Regions from separate parts of the Exiguobacterium sp. RM11 genome, predicted to be linked through region 3. Evidence: riboswitches for the same ligand, from Rfam matches in the RefSeq annotation. Region 3 holds a riboswitch; each other region holds the start of a gene.
What was found. Region 3 has a riboswitch for thiamine pyrophosphate ahead of tenA (thiaminase II). Riboswitches for the same ligand answer to the same signal wherever they lie in the genome.

Region 1 (6,308 bases), 1.3 Mb from region 3:
AACTTCCGACAGCCGGGACAGCAGTCGACCCGGGAACGGAGCTCACGGTCATCGTATCGGAAGGCGTTGAACCGACTGATATTTCAATTGAACGTGAAGTGACCGTGGAAGTCGAGCAACCGGACAAAGACAAGAAACCGAAGACGGTCGAAGTCGTGATTCGTACGGTTGACGCACGCGGTGAGATTGAGGTGCTTCGTGATCAAATCACAGAGACGACAACGTATTCGTATACGCTCGTCATTGCCCCTGACGAAGTCGGGACGGCGACGATTGAAGTCGATGGTGAGATTGTCCGAACAGATTCAGTCACATATGCACAAGCTGAAGAGGCACAATAAAGAGGTGACGGTGTCGTCACCTCTTTTTTAAAGGAGGTAGTCATAATGAAAGGAACAATCATTCGCCTTCAAGGCGGGTTTTACGATGTGATGACCGAGACGAATCAAGAGATTCGTTGTCGGGCCAGAGGAAACTTTCGAAAACGCAACATCTCACCGGTCGTCGGCGATGATGTGGTGATTCAAGATCAAGAAGATGGGACCGGCTATATTTTAGAGGTGGAAGAGCGTCAAAACCACCTCGTTCGCCCGCCGATTGCCAATATCGATCAGGCGTTCCTCCTCTTTTCAGTAAAAGAACCGGCGTTTTCATATCATTTACTCGACCGTTTCCTCGTCCTCATCGAGTCAAAGCAAATTCATCCAATCATCGTCTTGACGAAGATGGACTTGCTCGATGAACATGAAGTCGAGCCGATACAAGAAGCGATTGCACGTTATCGCGCCATCGGGTATGACGTGATTGAGACATCGACGGAGCAAGCGCACGGAGTGGATGAAGTGCGCGGTCTCTTCAAAGGGAAGACGAGCGTCTTCGCCGGTCAGACCGGTGTCGGGAAAAGTTCGTTACTTAACGCCGTCGCGCCAGAGCTCGAGTTGGCGACAGGGGAAATCTCTAAATCACTCGGTCGTGGAAAGCATACGACGCGTCACGTGACGTTGATTCAATTAGCGGATGGTCTTGTTGCCGACACACCTGGATTTTCAAGCTTGGAGTTTCCGCAAGAACTTGAGGCAGATGAACTCAGATGGTGCTTCCCTGATTTCGTGGAACGCCATGACGATTGTAAGTTCCGTGGATGTGCTCATCTGAATGAACCGGGATGTGCCATCAAACAAGCCGTTGAAAATGGTGAAATCGCTTCAACACGATACGAGAATTATGTTACCTTTATGGAAGAGTTAAACGATCGAAAACGGAGGTATTGACAGATGATTAAAATTGCACCATCTATTTTAGCGGCCGACTTTGCCAATTTGGAGGCGGAAGTGAAAGCTGTCCAAGAAGCGGGAGCGGACTATATCCATTTTGACGTCATGGACGGACAGTTCGTGCCGAACATCTCGATTGGTCTGCCGGTCCTCGCAAGCTTGCGTAAAAAATCAGACATGGTCCTCGATGTGCATTTGATGATTGACCAACCGGAACGCTATGTCGAAGACTTCGTGAAAGCGGGAGCGGACATCGTGACCGTTCACGTGGAAGCGACGAACCATTTGCATCGCGTCTTGCAACAAATCAAAGCGGCTGGCGCAAAATGCGGAGTCGTCTTGAACCCGCATACACCGCTCTCGACGATTGAACACGTGCTTGCGGACGTCGACATGGTATTGCTCATGACCGTCAACCCAGGGTTCGGGGGACAAGCCTTCATCGAATCGGTCGTACCGAAAATTTCAGCACTCAGTCATCTCCGCCAAGACCGTCAGCTTGATTTTGAGATTGAAATCGATGGTGGTGTCAACGCGGAAACGGCAAAATATTGCATCGACGCAGGGGCTGATGTCCTTGTTGCGGGATCAGCCATCTATAATCAACCAGATTATAAAGCAGCCATCGATAGCATTCGTGGCGCATCTCGTGTATAATCGACGATAGAACAACAAGATAGAGTCGCAAGGGGTGTCACATCATGTGGCTGAGAGGCATACGCTAACCCTTTGAACCTGTTCCGTTCACACGGACGTAGGGATGTGGCGAAAATGCACGTTGCGAATCCAAGCAGCATGGCGTTTACGTCATGCTGCTTTTTGTCGTTCAACCAAATAAAGGAGGAAGAAAGATGAAATCACGTTTCAAATTACAAGCGCTCATTGAAATTTCATTGTTTGCAGCGCTCGGGCTCATTTTTGATTTGCTCATTCCATACCGTTTGCCACAAGGGGGATCCATCAGTTTAGCGATGCTCCCGATCTTTGTGATGGCATTCCGCCACGGATTAAAAGGTGGTCTCGCAACAGGTGCCCTCGTCGGGACACTTCAACTCTTGTTCGGTGCCTATATTTTCACGCCTGTACAATTCCTGCTCGACTATACGGTCGCTTATGGTCTCGTCGGAATGGCCGGAGTGTTCGCGGGGCGTGTGAAGCAAGCTGCGAGCAACGGGGCGACGAAGACGCTTGCCACATATTTAGTACTCGGGGCGCTCCTTGGTTCGATGTTACGATACGCGGCGCACGTCATCTCGGGAATTGTCTTCTTTGCTGAATATGCAGAAGGTCCGGTCGTCGCCTATTCACTCGGCTACAATGCTACGTATATGGCACCATCCTTTGTCATCTCAGCCATCGTGTTAGTGCTCCTCTTCACGACAGCACCACGTTTCACGCGTGTGGCGACACGGGATCTCCGTCAATGAATATTTTGATAGTCGCGGCTAGTCCGGAACCCATTCCGGACTTACCGCGTGATGCCGATTTTGTCATCGGTGTCGATGGTGGATATCAAAGATTATTAGATGAAGAGATCATGCCAGACGTCGTGGTCGGGGACTTTGATTCGTTTAAAGGACTACCGCCTGAGGAGGCGCTACGCTATCCTTCGGAGAAAGACGTGACGGACTTAGAGATTGCACTAGCGTTCGCGAGAGAACGCGGGGCGACACGGATGGATGTATATGGTGGCTTAGGCGGACGCATCGATATGACGTTTGCGAACGTCGGCTTACTTGAAACGTATCCGGAGATGGTTCTTCACGGAGAAGGTCAAACGGTTTATCTCGTGAGAACAGGTAGCGAGGTCATTATGAAGCGAGACGGGCACTATCTTTCCTTCATGCCTTGGAAGACGGCCACGATCTCGATTGAAGGTGTCAAATATCCACTCGACCATCATGAGGTCAAGAGTGGGGAGGCGTTGACGATTTCGAATGAATGGACCGAAGCGTCTGCCCGATTGACGGTCCATCACGGAATGGTTCTTGTCATGATCATCAAAAAATAAGCAAAAAAAAATCCCATCGGCGAATGCCGCTGGGATTTATTCGTTCGTGTATAAGTATTATACGCGTTCAACGAGACCTGATTTAAGTGCGCGAGCTGAAACCCAAACGCGTTTCGGTTTACCGTCAACGAGAATACGAACTTTTTGTACGTTTACACCCCAAGTACGTTTTGTCTTGTTGAGTGCGTGCGAACGGTTGTTACCTGATTTAGGTGATTTACCTGTTACGTAGCATTTACGTGCCATGCGTTTCCCCTCCTTTTTTATGTGGGTTCGTCCTAATAGACACTCGTTTATATTAGCACGGCTTTTTTCCCGATGCAACTAGAAAATCGTACCATGACAAGAAAAAAACTTGACATTACTCTCAAGGATTTGAATAATGAATGAGGTTATCGCGTTAATTGACCGAGTTTCTGGAGCAGGTTCTTTTAATAACTAGGTACTTATTGTAGAATGTACATTAGGAATCATTCCGAATAAAGGAGGCTACTCCATATGGCAATTGAAATGAAGACAACATATGGCAATATTGACATCACAAGTGACGTCATCGCGACACTCGCAGGTGGTGCGGCGATGGAATGCTTCGGTGTGGTCGGCATGGCTTCACAAGCACAACTGAAAGACGGCATTGCTGAATTATTAAAACGTGAAAATTACGCGCGTGGTGTCGTCGTACGTCAAGAAGATGAAGACGTACATATCGACATGCACATCATTGTAAGCTACGGAACGAAAGTATCTGAAGTTGCATACAACGTGCAGAGCCGAGTGAAGTATACGCTCGGAGAAACTTTAGGATTAAACGTTTCGTCGGTAAATATATTCGTTCAAGGCGTTCGTCTGACGAATGACTGACGAAAACGGAGGAGGATTTGGTGTGGGTTTAAAACGTTTAGATGGATTGGCGCTCTCAAACATGATCGCGAACGGAGCGGCCAACTTGAGCCAAAACGCAGATTATGTGGATTCGCTTAACGTCTTCCCGGTTCCAGACGGAGATACGGGAACGAACATGAACTTGACGATGACGTCGGGTGCGAAAGAAGTAGCAGCGATGAACTCATCAGATATCGCAGAGGTGTCATCGAAGTTTGCTCGTGGACTACTTATGGGAGCACGTGGAAACTCAGGCGTTATTTTAAGTCAGTTGTTCCGTGGATTCGGTAAAGCGGTTGAAGGCAAAGCGGAACTGACAACTGTTGATTTTGCAGAGGCGCTCAAGCGCGGTGTCGACACGGCATACAAGGCGGTTATGAAACCGGTTGAAGGAACGATTTTGACGGTTGCTCGTGAAGCGGCCGACGAAGCGCTTCTTGCGTCAGAGTCGACAAGTGATTTCACTGAATTTATGAAACGTGTCATCGTAGAAGCGAAAGCATCGTTAGACCGTACACCGGACTTGTTGCCGGTATTAAAAGAAGTCGGCGTCGTCGACTCAGGTGGTCAAGGTCTTCTCGTCATCTACGAAGGATTCCTTGCAAGCCTTGAAGGAAAAGAACTCGAGAAACCACATGCACCTGTCATGGATGCGTTGATTGAGGCAGAACATCATGCCCATGCAGCACAAGGGTTCATGTCAACAGAAGACATCGAATTCGGCTACTGCACGGAGATCATGGTTCGTTTCCAAGACGATAAGTTAAAGAATGCGCCGTTCAATGAAGACGCATTCCGTAACGAATTGTCAGAACTAGGGGATTCTCTCCTTGTCGTCGCGGACGAAGAACTCTTAAAAGTTCACGTTCACGTCGAGACTCCAGGTGAGGTCATCACGAAAGGTCAGCGTTTCGGTGAACTCGTTGCAGTCAAAATCGAGAACATGCGTCAACAACACTCGACAATCCTTGAAGAAGAACACGGCGCAAATCAGCACGGTGTTCAACAGGCCGAGAAGCCAAAAGCACCATTTGCGATCGTAACGGTGGCAATGGGTGAAGGTGTCAGTGAATTGTTCCGTTCGCTTGGGGCGGCACATGTTATCGAAGGCGGTCAGACGATGAACCCATCGACAGAAGATATCGTCAAGGCGATTGAATCTGCACATGCGGAACATGTCTTTATCTTCCCGAACAACTCAAACATCATCATGGCTGCTGAGCAAGCGGCGTCTGTCGCACCATGCGGCGTCTCTGTCATCCCGACGAAGACGGTCCCACAAGGTCTTGCGGCGGCAATCGCCTTCAACCCAGAGGCGGATGTCGAGATGAACGAACAAGCGATGAAAGCGGCTGCCGCGACTGTGAAGTCTGGTCAAGTCACTTACGCTGTTCGTGATACGAGCATCGATGGCGTGGAAATCAAGAAAGACGAGCATATGGCAATCGCAGAGAAGAAAATTGTTTCTTCATCGACGTCAAGCCTCGAAGCGGCTAAAAAGTTGGTCGATGCACTCGTCGAAGCAGATGATGAAATCATCACGATCTTAACAGGTGAAGGCTCATCTGAATCAGACGTGGAAGCGTTGACGTCATATATCGAAACTGTAAATGATGAGATTGAGATTGAAGTACACGACGGCAAACAACCGCTTTACTCTTATATTTTTAGTGTGGAATAAGCTGTTTCAAGTCCCTACCTTCTGTATAATGAAGGTAGGGATTTTTGAAAGGGGGAAAATGAAGTGAAATATCGTAGTGTGTTTGACATTATTGGCCCTGTCATGGTCGGGCCGTCGAGTTCGCATACGGCCGGTGCCGCACGCATCGGGCTGATGGCAGGGAAATTATTCGGGCGAACGCCCCGCACCGCGCACATCACATTTTATGGGTCATTTGCGGACACGTATCGGGGTCACGGTACGGATGTCGCGATCGTCGGTGGAATCATGGGATTTGATACGTTTGACTTGCGGATTCCACAGGCGTTAGACATCGCCCGCGAAAAAGGAATCGAGGTCATCTTTGAGACGAGCGACTTGTTGACGGATCATCCGAATACAGCGCGTGTCTTGCTCGAAGATGAGTTCGGGACATTTGAAATCGTCGGGATTTCAATCGGTGGGGGAACGATTGAGATCA
Region 2 (6,308 bases), 1.1 Mb from region 3:
TGACATACTATGAGAATTATGAATCAAGTGTGACGGTCATCCCGGATGAACGGGACACCTTCAGCCAACATGTCGCCTATTATACGATTCGATACGTCGAGTGGTTTAAGACACTCGGCTGATGCTTACATGAAAAAGTGAGGAATGGAAATGAATACGCATATAGAAGAAGTAACCATCCGCGTAAAATCGATTTTCAACGAAGACAAAACGAAACGTTATTTGCGAACGTATGAGTTTACGGATGTCGAGGATGGAGTGATTTGTGCCGTCATCATCTATTCACCGCGCATGAGCGATGCCTTTTTATCAGGTACGACAACGCAACGTGCTTATATGTTGATGCAAAATCATTTGTCGCAACCGATTCGGGAGATGCGTGTCATCAGTCTCGTGCCAACACTTGCCATCAATGATAATCTTCCCTATGTGGAATCACAGCTCGACGAGACGAATTATCACTATGTCGAAGAGACGTTACAAGAGGTGGAGGCGAGCGGCGGGATGATCATCGTCGGTTGGGGCTCGCCTGGTCGATTGATGCACCATGCGACATCCTATAAATCGCTCTTTGCCGATTACGAGTCGAATATGTACTGTATCGGTACGACCGCTAAAGGTGAACCGCAACAGATTCGTATGGCCAACGAGAACACGGTACTCGAGGCGTTCAACAATGAATCGGTAAAACCAAAGTTTCGGATTGTGAAGGAAACGAAGAAGGAAGATGACTCCATGTGAGTCATCTTCCTTTTTTATATGCCCGCCCAGATGGCGATTCCAAATAACGTGAGTAATACACCTGACCAAACAAAATCACTTGATTTGATCTCGATCTTGTCATAAATCGTTCGTTTTCCACTCGTGAACCCTCTCGCTTCCATCGAAAAGGCGATGCGTTCTGCCCGTCGGATCGAACCGGCAAGGAGTGGCAACAGTAATTTCGGAACATGCCGAAGGCGTTCCCATTTCGTGTTGAGCGAAATTCCTCGCAACTGATGTGCATAGTGGAGTTGCTGCAACTCACGCTGCAACAAAGGGATGAAGCGGAACCCGACAAGGGCACTATAGGCGATTGTTGGCGATAACTTCGCCTGTTGCATCAAACTCATAACGAATCGCTTTGAATCTGTTGTCATCATGAAAAGAAGGGATAGGACCGTGAACGCCAGGACGCGAAGACTAAGGGCAACGGCGACACGTCTCTCTTCGATTGTGATGTCCTGACCGAGTATGGTCATCCACGTCTCTCCCTCAAGATTTTTCCCAAACACGAGCGTCGTCCAAAACGTGCCGAGCGCCGTGATGAGAAATGGGATTAAGAACAGCCCCCATCTTTTCCACGATACGTCTGTCGCCACCAGCTGAATCAGTAGCGTACCGACAATGATGACAAGCGGGGTCCATGGGTTGTAAAACAGTACCAGACCGAACATGATGAGCGTCAATGTCACAAACTTAACCGTCGGATTCATGTCATGGAGTGACATCGTTCTCCCCTCCCTTGCAATCGATAATCAAGGAGCATCTCTGTGTTCTGCCATAGTTCATCCCCGAACGGTCCCGAAAGTTCCCCATCCTTCATCAAATAGAACGTATTGGCGATATTGGCGAACGATAGGTCATGGGTTACGAACAGGATGGTCTGCCCTTGTTCCGCATGCCGCTTCATCAGCGCCTCGAGTGCATGGAGTGACACTTCGTCCTGACCTGCAGTCGGTTCATCGAATGCAAGCAATTGCTTATTCGATAGCGACTGGATTCCAACTGCGAGCCTCCGTTTTTGGCCGTGACTAAGGGATAACGGATGGAGAGATCTCTGATTATGAAGCTCCATGTCAGTTAACACGGTCTCAATTGATGTTTCGTGACCAAACTGTAACTCACGCTCAACAGAGTTCATAAAAAATAGATGTTCTGGTGATTGTGGCACGAGTCCGACCCGATGATTGTGTTCTGTTAAGCTTCTTAAAAATGTCGACTTCCCGCTCCCATTCGGTCCGAGAATGGCAATCACTTCTCCAGCTTGGACATGGAGCATCGTCTCGTTGAGCTGAAACGAATCACGTCTGACCTCTTTAACCTTGTAGCGTTGAATAGCTGAGAGTGACGCGTTCGACTTCACGAATACAAAATCCTCGACCGGACGGAATAATTCATGCCTAACGATACACCCTCGCTCTAACTCAATATGCCAGTCAAAGTAATCTCCCCATAGATGAGGACGATGCTCGACGACAATGACATTCAGATCTTTCATTTTGTCGAGCCATTTTACAAATTCTTGCGCGGTCACTGGGTCTAGATGCGTCAACGGTTCATCGAGCAGTAGCCATTTCGGTCTTCCGACTAGAGCGCACGCAACAGCAATCCGCTGTTTCTGTCCGCCTGACAACGAATCAATTTTGCGGTTTCGATAATCACTCAACTGTAACGATTCGAGGATTTCTGTCACGCGTTGTTCGATGTCTGAGACAGGTGTCGACAAGTTCTCAAGTGTGAAAATCAGTTCTTCTTCCACCCGCTCCATGACAAATTGCGTATCCGGGTCTTGAAACACCGTTGCGACCTGCTGATTGATCTCGCCAGGTGCATAGTCGTCGTATGATCGTCCAAGTAGTTTGAGTCTACCATCAAGGATTCCGTCACAATTCTCCGGATAGAGACGGTTGAAGAGCGCGAGAAGCGTCGATTTCCCGCTTCCGCTCGCCCCACTAAGAATCGTACGACCTTGACGGATTGAAACGGTCACGTCTTCAAGAATCGCCTCAGAACTCTCTGGGAATCGAAAATGAAGTGACTCTGTCTCAACCATGGACGTTCCCACTTCGTGAAATCGCATAACCGCGAAGTGATCCTGTCTTCAGCAATAGGTCACTGAGCAACTTCCCACCGATTCCAGCGATGACCATCCCACTGACGGCTCTCAGCCCGAACATCGTCGCCACATAGCCTGGCTCTAACATCGCGAACCCACTCATGAAATATGTATAGACGAAACTCGTGACAGCCGACCCAAATCCGGCAAGCATGAGTACCCATAGCTCATAACGTCTATAGCCCGTCATCGCAAAGACGGCTTCTGCCCCTAAACCTTGAACGATGCCGACCAAGATGATGCGTGGCCCAATGGCATTTCCAATCAACATCTCAATCGTTGCGGCCATCACTTCTGAGATGAATGCCGCCCCCGGTTTACGAATGATGTATGCGGAGATAATCGATACGATAAACCAGATGCCAAAGATCCACTCGTAGGCGATGGGACCGATCAACCCTGCCCACAAGTTACCGATATGAACGAACAATAAATAGACAACCGCGAAGACAACAGATAGTACGGAGACAAGGACGACTTCTTTCAATTTCCACGATTTAAGCATGTCGCCCTCCATGTGACGGACTATTTACGCTGAACGTCACCGTCATGACAACGTGTCGGTTCTTTTCGCGCGTCCGCTTAAAGGCCGCCTCGTAGTATGAGAACACGTCATCTAAGTTCCCATGGATGCCTGATGCATAATGCATCGACTCGTTATAGACACCAGCCTGTTTTGCTTGTTCGATTTCCTCATAGATAAGCTCCATGTAATCGTCAGCACCCATCGGATAGAGTGCGAACTGCGATGACACATACTGGTCTCTTGATGCACCGTTTAATGGTTCGCTCGGAGCCTTGAGTACCTCATCTCCCGCCGAATCCCCTGGACAACCGACAGAGAACGTTCCGCTCATTGAGACATGCTTCCCTTCTTCCGAAGCAAGACTCAAGACCATTCGAGCGACGTCAAACACATGCTCGACTTGTCCACGGATGACCGTCGACACGTCATCCGTATGTCTCCACACACCTGACAGATCCGTTCGTTTTAGTGCACCTTTGATTGTCCCGACAAAATCGTCTGTCATCGGGCTTAGTGTGAATCGAAACCCGACAATCGGACTCGTACCACATGATTCATTCATTTTATTTCCCCCTCTAAATGTGTTTGCATAAAAAAAGCCGCATTCATGAGAATGCAGCAACAAAATCTATACAAACTTGCATAGAGAAAGTGCCGCACTTCCTCACGCCAGTATTATCTGGATCGAGTTATAAGGGATCGGAGCCGTGCTCTCATCTCAGCCGAAGCACCCCTAGTGCAGTCATTAATATGCGGTTACTTATGCAGTCACAGTATAGCGATGTTTCGAAGCTTTGTAAACGGTCAATCTGAATATGTGACGTATTGACCCGTACCAGGGAGCGGGTCATGGAGCGTATCCCACGATGTTTCCATCTCCTCATCCGTCAACAAGCATGCGTCAAGTGAACGCTCGACAGTCTCCCGGTCCATTCGTTGACCGATGAGGACCAATTCGTTCTGTCTGTCTCCGTACGGCTCGATGTAGTCTTCGCGCAGTTCAGGTTCTGTTGCAAACATAGCCTCTCGTTCACTCTCCGGAAGTGTCGCTAGCCAACGACCCGCATGTTCGAGCGTTGATGCATACCCAGCCTGTGAAAACAGACAAGCGAGGTCGTTTCGTGTCGCAATCCATAAGAAACCTTTGGCACGAACGATTTCTTCAGGGTAATGTTCCATCCAATTCATCAAACGCTCAGGATGGAACGGTCGACGCCGACGGTAAACGAACGAACTGATGCCATACTCTTCCGTTTCCGGCGTATGTTCTTCCGACTCGAGTTCTTGAATCCAACCTGCGGCGCGCATCGCTTGGTCAAAATCGAACAACCGGACGTCTAGCAGGTCGTCTAACGCCACATTCGAGTAGGTCGACGTCAACAACTTAGCACTCGGATTGAGCGTTTTCAGTAAACCCTTCATTTCCTGCAGTTCTTCTTCAGATACCCTGTCCGCCTTGTTCAACACGATGATGTCCGCAAACTCGACTTGGTCGACGAGAAGGTCGACGACTTCATGTACGTCACCTGGATCGACGGCTTGTTGGCGTTCCATAAGCGATTCACCGGAATTGAAATCTTTGAAGAAGCGGTACGCATCAACGACGGTGACCATCGCATCAATATAGACACGGCTCGTCAAATCGATTCCGAGCGCGTCGTCAGCATACGTGAACGTCTGTGCAACGGGAATCGGTTCAGAGATACCAGAAGACTCGATGATGATGCCATCGAGGTCGCGATCTTTCGTTAAATCATAGACAGCTGTCAACAAATCTTCGCGAAGCGTGCAACAGATACATCCGTTCGAAAGTTCGACTAATTTTTCATCGGTCCGGGAGAATCCTCCCTGCTCGATCAACTTCTCATCGATATTCAGTTCACTCATATCATTCACGATGACCGCATATTTCTTGTGATCCCGGTTATGTAAGATGTGGTTAAGCAGCGTCGTCTTGCCGCTACCAAGATACCCCGAGAGTACCGTAATTGGAATTCGTTTCATGATATACCCCCCTATTTAAATCGTAATGATTACTTTTTATATAATGGAATGGGAACATCTTTTTGTCAACAAAAAAACACGTCCAACGACGTGTTTTTGAATATGTGGGTATTTATTCCTCAAGTGCCCTTCTTTCGGCTTCCGAGCGCGGATAAGCGTTCGCCTGCCATTCAGCCCGATAAATCGAGTCGAGTTGAGTCAATCCGACTTCATCCTCGTCTTTGTCTGAATCGACGCTCGGCACCTCATCCCACTTCGGGTCGAGGTACGAATGGTCTTCTTCACGTGCTCGGTTTTCTTGGATCTTTTGAATCCCCATCTTAACTGCTGCTGCAACTGCCAACCCAATACCTGCTCGAACCAACAGTCGTTTCACCATCGTGCTTCCTCCTCAGCGACCGAAACGATACAATGGCATTCCTTTCACTTCTGTGTCGATAATAAATACCGATCCCGCATCCGGATATTCGGCAAGCGCTTCTTCATCCATTCCTTCACGAGCCGTCGTGATGGCTAATCGATTCAGCCCATCCCCGATAAAGGCGCATGAAGTGACATTCGGTGCAGGAACATGCACTTCCAATAGTTTTTCACCTGTTGACGGGTCCCAACGTGACACTCGTCCACCAGCAAAATGTGCAATCCATAGACAGCCTTCAGAATCGGACGTCATCCCGTCAGGAAAACCTTCTTCCTCGGAAAAATCAACGACGACCTCTCCGTTCGAGAGCGTTCCTGACTTCAAATCAAAATCATATTTCCGAATTTTTTCAGTCGGTGTATCGATATGATAAAATACGGAATGGTCAGGCGACCATGTCAACCCGTTCGAAAGTGTCAATTCGACCAAGAGTGTTGTCGTCGTTCCATCTCGATCGACTCGATACAATGTCGCTTCGT
Region 3 (6,308 bases):
CTCTTCGCTGCACCATCTAGGTCAATTAAGAGTGTCTTGTCTGCTCCAGTGCTTCCACCAGAACCGGCTGCGAACACGATGACATCCATTCCGTCGATTGCCTTTTCCAAGTCTGCCACTGAACCTTCAAGGTCACCGAGTACGGCGTTGTATCCTTTTGACTTGAAGTCATTGAGTTGCTCTTCTTTACGCACCATCGCTGTGACGTGATGCTTCCCTTCATTGTGTAACTTTTCCACCAATTGATGGCCAATCTGGCCGTTTGCACCGATTACAAATACGTTCATCTGTCTTCCTCCTCAAGAAATTAAATTCAGAGACAAGCGAAACGCCGGGTAGCCGTTGCTACATCCGGTGCAGAAGCAATGGCAGAGATGACGGCAACGCCGTCTGCCCCGTCATGAATGATGGAAGGAACATGCTCTGGAAGGATGCCTCCGATCCCCACAATCGGAAGCTGTGGGTATTGTTCACGGACTTGTTGAATCAGTTCAGTGCCGCGCACATGCCCCGCATCCAATTTGCTTTTCGTCGCGTGAATCGGGCCAATCCCGACATAATCTGCAAACGGAAGAGCCGCACTTACTTCCTCCATCGTATGGACCGACACCCCTAACCATTTGTCAGGGCCTAACTTTGCACGGACCCATTCGGCAGGCAAGTCGTCTTGTCCGACATGCACACCGTCTGCACCAATCGAGATTGCCAAGTTCACATCGTCATTGATGATGAATGGAACATTCGCTTGTCGACATACCTGTTGGAGCGTCCTTGCCATTGCTTCTTTTTCATCTCCATACAATGCATCTTTACCTTTTTCGCGAAATTGAAAACATGTCACACCACATCGAAGTGCCGTTTCGAGTGTCCCCACCAAATCAGATGTATCCGTCGTCCCACACACAAAATAAAGACGAAGTTGCTTAGCGAGCGCTTGTTTCGTACATGACGTCAACGGTAACTACCTCTTCTTTCGCTAAACGATGTCCCCAATGATTTGTCGGTCCATGTCCCTGTCCAATCGATAATCCATGCGTGATCGCCTGATGGATAAATTGCTTCGCGTCCGCGACAGCTTGACGAAGTGTCTTTCCGTATGCCAGCTCAGCCGTAAAAGCTGCAGAGAACGTACATCCCGTTCCATGTGTGTCTTTCGTCCGAACGCGGGGTGCGCTCACTTGAAACGCTTCAGATTCGGACACAATCAAATCGACGGCCTTCACACCTTCCATATGTCCACCTTTGATGATGACGACATCGACACCGAGTGCCCGAATCAATTGAGCGGCCTTCATCTGATCTGCCTCCGTTCGAATCTCGATTCCGGCCAATACCTCTGCCTCAGGGATATTTGGCGTCACGACCGTCGCATATGGCAACAGCTTCGTCCGAAGTGCCTCGACCGCGCTATCTTGCAACAAAGAAGCGCCCCCTTTCGCCACCATGACAGGATCGACGACGACGTGTTGGAAACGATGACGTTCAAGTGCTGCGGCTACCGCTTCAATTCGCTCCACATCTACCAACATGCCAGTCTTGCATGCTGTAATCTGAAAGTCATTGGCCACTGCATCGATTTGCCGAGTGATCATTTCCGGGGAAATCGCTTCAATCCCATGCACACCTAGTGTGTTTTGAGCCGTAACCGCGGTCAACACACTCGTCCCGAACGCACCGAGCTCTTGAAATGTTTTTAAATCGGCCTGAATACCAGCGCCGCCCCCTGAATCAGATCCTGCAATCGTCAAGACTTGTGGTCTCATGAGGTCGACACCTCGATTCGATTCGTCGGGATTGTATATTGCGTCAATTGATGGAGGGCATTTAAAAAGTGAATCGGAAAATCTCCTGGTCCTTCTGCCCGTTCACTCGCCAACTCCCCGCAATAGGCATATCCTGATACGGCTGTCACCGTCGCCTTGAGGGCATTCTTTTCGACCGCTAGACATGCTCCGACGACCGCACTGAGTAAGCATCCCGTACCGGTCGTATCGGTCATCCGTTTTGTCCCCCCATGAACTTCTATGACGACACTTCCATCGCTGACCATATCCTCTTTTCCGGTCACGGCCACGACACATCCATATCGTTTCGCCGCTTCGAGTGCCAATTGACTTGGTTCATACGCCCCGTCACCCGCATCCACACCTCGTGCTGTCCAATCAACGCCAATCAATGTCGCGATTTCTCCTGCATTCCCACGAATGACCGATACACGGACGTGGCGAAGGATCCGCTCGACGACATCTCGACGGAACGACGTCGCCCCGACACCGACCGGATCGAGTACAATCGGACATCCCGCTTCATTCGCCGCCTGTCCCGCACGAATCATCGTCGCCTCAGTCATCGTGCCGAGTGTCCCGATGTTTAACACGAGCGCATCGCTCACAAACGTCATCTCCGCCACTTCTTCAATCGCATCGGCCATGACGGGAGAAGCACCAATGGCGAGCAGTCCATTCGCCGAAAAGTTAGCAACGACCGTATTTGTGATGTTGTGGATCAACGGTGCCGCTTTTCGAACCTCACTCCAAATCTCATGTCTCATTGGTTGACCTCCTGTGACAATGTCCATGACTCTAGTGTCCACGCCATTTCCCAGAAGGCAACTTCGTAGTAGCAACTCTTCAAGAAGAGTTTCGTGTAACGAAGCCGCTCTTCTTCTGTCGCTTGCCCAGCCAATTCGTCCAATCGGTCAATCTGTTCTTCCACTAGCTCACGGAACCACTCCGAACCGTACGTCGCAATCCAAGCCGAATAAATCGGATGGTCTGGGCGCTTATCCTTTAAGCGTTCACCAATCTCGTAATACACCCAGTAACACGGAAGGATTGACGCCAATACGTCACCGAGTGTCGGTCCTGCCTGTTGCATGTGGAGCGCATACGCATACGCGGTCGGTGCCGGCTCGAATGTCGCCAGTTCAACATCCGTCACATTGAGCATCGTAAAGAACTCACGATGAAGTGCGAGTTCCGCCTCGATCGTGTGTAAGGCATGTGTTAAAAAGCGACTCGATAGTTCCATTGTCGGTGCGAGCGTCGCCCCTTTGGCCTGCACTTTTGAGAATTGATTCAAGTAATACGAATCTTGCATGACGTAATGTCTAAACTTTTTCTCATCGAGTGTTCCTTCTCCGAGTGAACGAACGAACGGATGATGAAAGCTTGCTTCAAACAATCCATCTGCTTCCTGACGTAAGTGATCTGTAAATTTCATAGTAACTCCCCCTTATCACAGATAAAAAGACGCCGCCTCCCATAACGGAAGCGGCGTCTCGGACAGTCATATCTAGGTGAAGCCATATGAGTCGTTTCGCCCACTTCCCTACGCTAGTTTGAACTAGATCAGGTTCGAAGGGTCTGGACCATGTCCATCTCAGCCGCGTGACGCGACTCCCCTAGTGGCAAACATTATGAAATTCAGTCGTCTTCGACCACATTCTATCAATCTTTTCATCAATTGCAAACCTTTTCCGATTCTGTTTTTCATTCTTCGCTTCGGGAATGGGTAAATGAACTCATTTACATGAAAAGGATGTGTCCGGATTGAATACGATTTTATTAACCATTGCATTACTCTTCATCAGTTTGAACGTGTTTTGGTTTTTCAAACGTCAAACGTACAAGCAAACAGGATTTGACGGGAGATTGTTCGCTCAGTTGTTCGTTAGCCTACTTGGTGTCATGTTAGGATTCACATTGATTTATTATGCTTTGTCTCGTGATTCAGTCATTCTTGTGACTTCACTCGAATCCATGAATGCCGTTGAACCGACTTGGGAAAACCTCCTGTATTTCAGCGGGGTCACTTTATTATCAATCGGATTTGGTGATTTGTTGCCGATTGGTTTGACCCGATTATTCGCCATCATCGAAGGCGCCATCGGCATTTTGTTACCGAGTGCCTTCTTCATCAAATCGATGTATCAAAAAGACAAGTGAACATATCCTAGCGCCCCGTGATGAGTAAGAACATATTAAATGCGACGACACCAAGGGGGAGCATCGCAACCAAAATGATTGGCCATTTTTTTAAGCGAATGCCGACAAAGAGGACAAGACTTCCGACTAGAAGAGCAATAAATGTCGTATATGGGTTCATGAAAAAACGCTCCTTTCTCTATAAGGAGCGTTTCCCGGCTCACGGCCTCATTAATCGTTCGAATGTCGAAGTGTTGCACATGCGGCACGGACGCGTCTGGCTTCTTCTTCCCGGAAGACGAAATCACCTTGTTCCGCGACACGCTGCGCGCAAAAGAAGAAGAGTGATTGCAGGCGATCATGCGTGTCTTCAATTGCGCTCAGCTCAGCCGAGGCATACGTCGCCGTGAGCATCTCCCACAATTCTTCCGGTAAATGCTCTCGCATCCCGTCGCCCGATTTCCCGAGATTCACAGAAAAGTTCGTCGCATAGCCGATATTCCATTGCATCATCTGACGGAGCATATTTCGCATGATGTCGAGATGATCGAGCGCGTATAACACCTGGTGTCGTTTGATTCCTTTGACAACATAGAGTGACACCCACCAAAATTCATTCCAACAAGACGCATACTCATCAGCAGACGGGCGTGTCACACGGTATGTGTCGTCTGACGGTGTCACACTCGGATGATGGTCTCGGTCGAACACGATTTGACTGAGCGAATCGGCTTCGAGCATCTCATCAAGTTGCTCGATGCTTCGAATCGTCAAATCAATACGATGTCCGTCTACATACTGCACCAAAAATGCCACATGTCGTTCAGGATCAGACGTTTCAGGTATCTGCATGATCAAGACTTCTCCAAACATATCGATCCATGAGCGATCGGTCGCAACCGCTTTTACATCTTCTACGTAAAAAGTGAGGTCGACATCCTGATACGCGTCCGCTTGTACATTCGGATTGACGAGCGAGCCGTTCAAGACGACCGTTCGGATGTATTCACGTTCTTTTGCGAACGCAATCAACTGTTCAATCATTTGTTCCGGTTTCATTCTATAATCGCCCCCAATGAGCGCGCGACTTGGATTGCCTGCATCGCGTCTAATTTTGTTTGTTGTAACGTCACGTTTGAAAAATCAACCCCATCGACAAGTGCTCCTCTGAAGTCAGCACCACGGCACACCGCATGTTGAAGTGTCGCTCGTGACAAGTCCGCCTGATGCCAAACCGTCTCGGTCAAATCGGCACCGTATAGGTCCGCCTCAACCATACGAACGTGGGTCCAATCCATTTTCTTGAGTGACACGTGACGAAGGTTGACGAATGACCAGTCCCCTTCTGTGACATGGACGCCCTCAAACTGACTCTCCTCAAAGGAAGACCCCGTCATTTTACATTGCTCAAACTCACTCGTGAACAAATTGGCACCATGGAACTGACAGTTCAAAAATGAGCTGCCGACATGACGGGACGCATTCCATTTCGAATCGGTAAAATCACAGTTGATGAACTGACAGCGCTCCGTTTGTAGTTCCGTCGCATCGACGTATGTGAAGCGACAGTTCTCGAACGTGATGTGTGACAGCTCTTCGTCACGGAGTGTCACGTCGCGGAAATCTTCATCTCGGTATTGCGTATGTGGTTGAAACATAATATCCCTCCTTCAGGTATACTAGAACAGATTACAAAGATTGGAAGTGATATAGATGGACCTCGTATTCCCGACCGAACAAGGCGTCTTCAATTACCGCGTCGCCGGTATTTTCGTGAAAGACGGACACGTATTGATTCACCGAAATATCCGGGATGACTTTTGGGCACTGCCTGGCGGTCGCGTGACGCTCGGTGAAGAAGCCGCAACCGCCCTCGCGCGCGAGCTACATGAAGAATTGGATATGTGCGTGACCGATACCACGTTCGCCTTCGTCCACGAGAATTTATTTACCTACAACGAACAGCCGTTTCATGAGATTGGACTGTACTTTTATGTAGACGGTGATCTCCCGCTCCAAGAAGGAGACTTTTATGGACCTGAAGGAGACCACCTCATCTATCGTTGGCAAAAACTCGACCGTCTTCGAGAGGTCACGCTCTATCCAGAAGTACTCGCACAACTACCGAATCGTTTGCCGTCTCATTCACTAAATCCGGCTTGAACTTAGAGAAGCGATTTCAACTCGTTTAAATGTCGAATCTCGTACGTCGACTCCATCGTCGCGGCCACTTCATTCGGATTGAACCAACATGTATCTAGGCCGTACATCCGCCCACCGGCGATGTCTGCCGTGACTGAGTCGCCAATGATTAAGCCCTTCTCTGGCTTTACGTTCGGGATTCGATCAAAGACGTAGTCAAAGAACGGCTTCATCGGTTTT

Region 1: linked by a shared signal. The riboswitch ahead of thiT (energy-coupled thiamine transporter ThiT) and the one ahead of tenA (thiaminase II) in region 3 are both predicted to bind thiamine pyrophosphate.
Region 2: linked by a shared signal. The riboswitch ahead of AC5LIL_RS06945 (YkoF family thiamine/hydroxymethylpyrimidine-binding protein) and the one ahead of tenA (thiaminase II) in region 3 are both predicted to bind thiamine pyrophosphate.

The regions. Positions count from the first base shown of each region.
Region 1 is NZ_CM187558.1:1,715,437-1,721,744, reverse strand. Features, by position in the region: gene pknB (Stk1 family PASTA domain-containing Ser/Thr kinase) at 1-341, shown strand, start outside; gene rsgA (ribosome small subunit-dependent GTPase A) at 384-1,271, shown strand; gene rpe (ribulose-phosphate 3-epimerase) at 1,275-1,931, shown strand; TPP riboswitch at 1,952-2,052, shown strand; gene thiT (energy-coupled thiamine transporter ThiT) at 2,126-2,701, shown strand; gene AC5LIL_RS08995 (thiamine diphosphokinase) at 2,698-3,285, shown strand; gene rpmB (50S ribosomal protein L28) at 3,343-3,531, opposite strand; gene AC5LIL_RS08985 (Asp23/Gls24 family envelope stress response protein) at 3,784-4,146, shown strand; gene AC5LIL_RS08980 (DAK2 domain-containing protein) at 4,169-5,848, shown strand; gene sdaAB (L-serine ammonia-lyase, iron-sulfur-dependent subunit beta) at 5,912-6,308, shown strand, end outside.
Region 2 is NZ_CM187558.1:1,323,610-1,329,917, reverse strand. Features, by position in the region: gene AC5LIL_RS06970 (lytic transglycosylase domain-containing protein) at 1-122, shown strand, start outside; gene AC5LIL_RS06965 (DUF1643 domain-containing protein) at 151-741, shown strand; gene AC5LIL_RS06960 (energy-coupling factor transporter transmembrane component T family protein) at 756-1,490, opposite strand; gene AC5LIL_RS06955 (ABC transporter ATP-binding protein) at 1,472-2,815, opposite strand; gene AC5LIL_RS06950 (ECF transporter S component) at 2,808-3,383, opposite strand; gene AC5LIL_RS06945 (YkoF family thiamine/hydroxymethylpyrimidine-binding protein) at 3,376-3,966, opposite strand; TPP riboswitch at 4,049-4,149, opposite strand; gene AC5LIL_RS06940 (GTP-binding protein) at 4,209-5,408, opposite strand; gene AC5LIL_RS06935 (hypothetical protein) at 5,521-5,787, opposite strand; gene AC5LIL_RS06930 (SMP-30/gluconolactonase/LRE family protein) at 5,800-6,308, opposite strand, start outside.
Region 3 is NZ_CM187558.1:200,213-206,520, reverse strand. Features, by position in the region: gene AC5LIL_RS01235 (SDR family oxidoreductase) at 1-287, opposite strand, end outside; gene thiE (thiamine phosphate synthase) at 314-955, opposite strand; gene thiD (bifunctional hydroxymethylpyrimidine kinase/phosphomethylpyrimidine kinase) at 924-1,763, opposite strand; gene thiM (hydroxyethylthiazole kinase) at 1,760-2,551, opposite strand; gene tenA (thiaminase II) at 2,548-3,222, opposite strand; TPP riboswitch at 3,311-3,415, opposite strand; gene AC5LIL_RS01210 (ion channel) at 3,543-3,947, shown strand; gene AC5LIL_RS01205 (hypothetical protein) at 3,955-4,107, opposite strand; gene AC5LIL_RS01200 (aminoglycoside 6-adenylyltransferase) at 4,158-4,985, opposite strand; gene AC5LIL_RS01195 (pentapeptide repeat-containing protein) at 4,982-5,584, opposite strand; gene AC5LIL_RS01190 (NUDIX hydrolase) at 5,640-6,089, shown strand; gene AC5LIL_RS01185 (YjjG family noncanonical pyrimidine nucleotidase) at 6,092-6,308, opposite strand, start outside.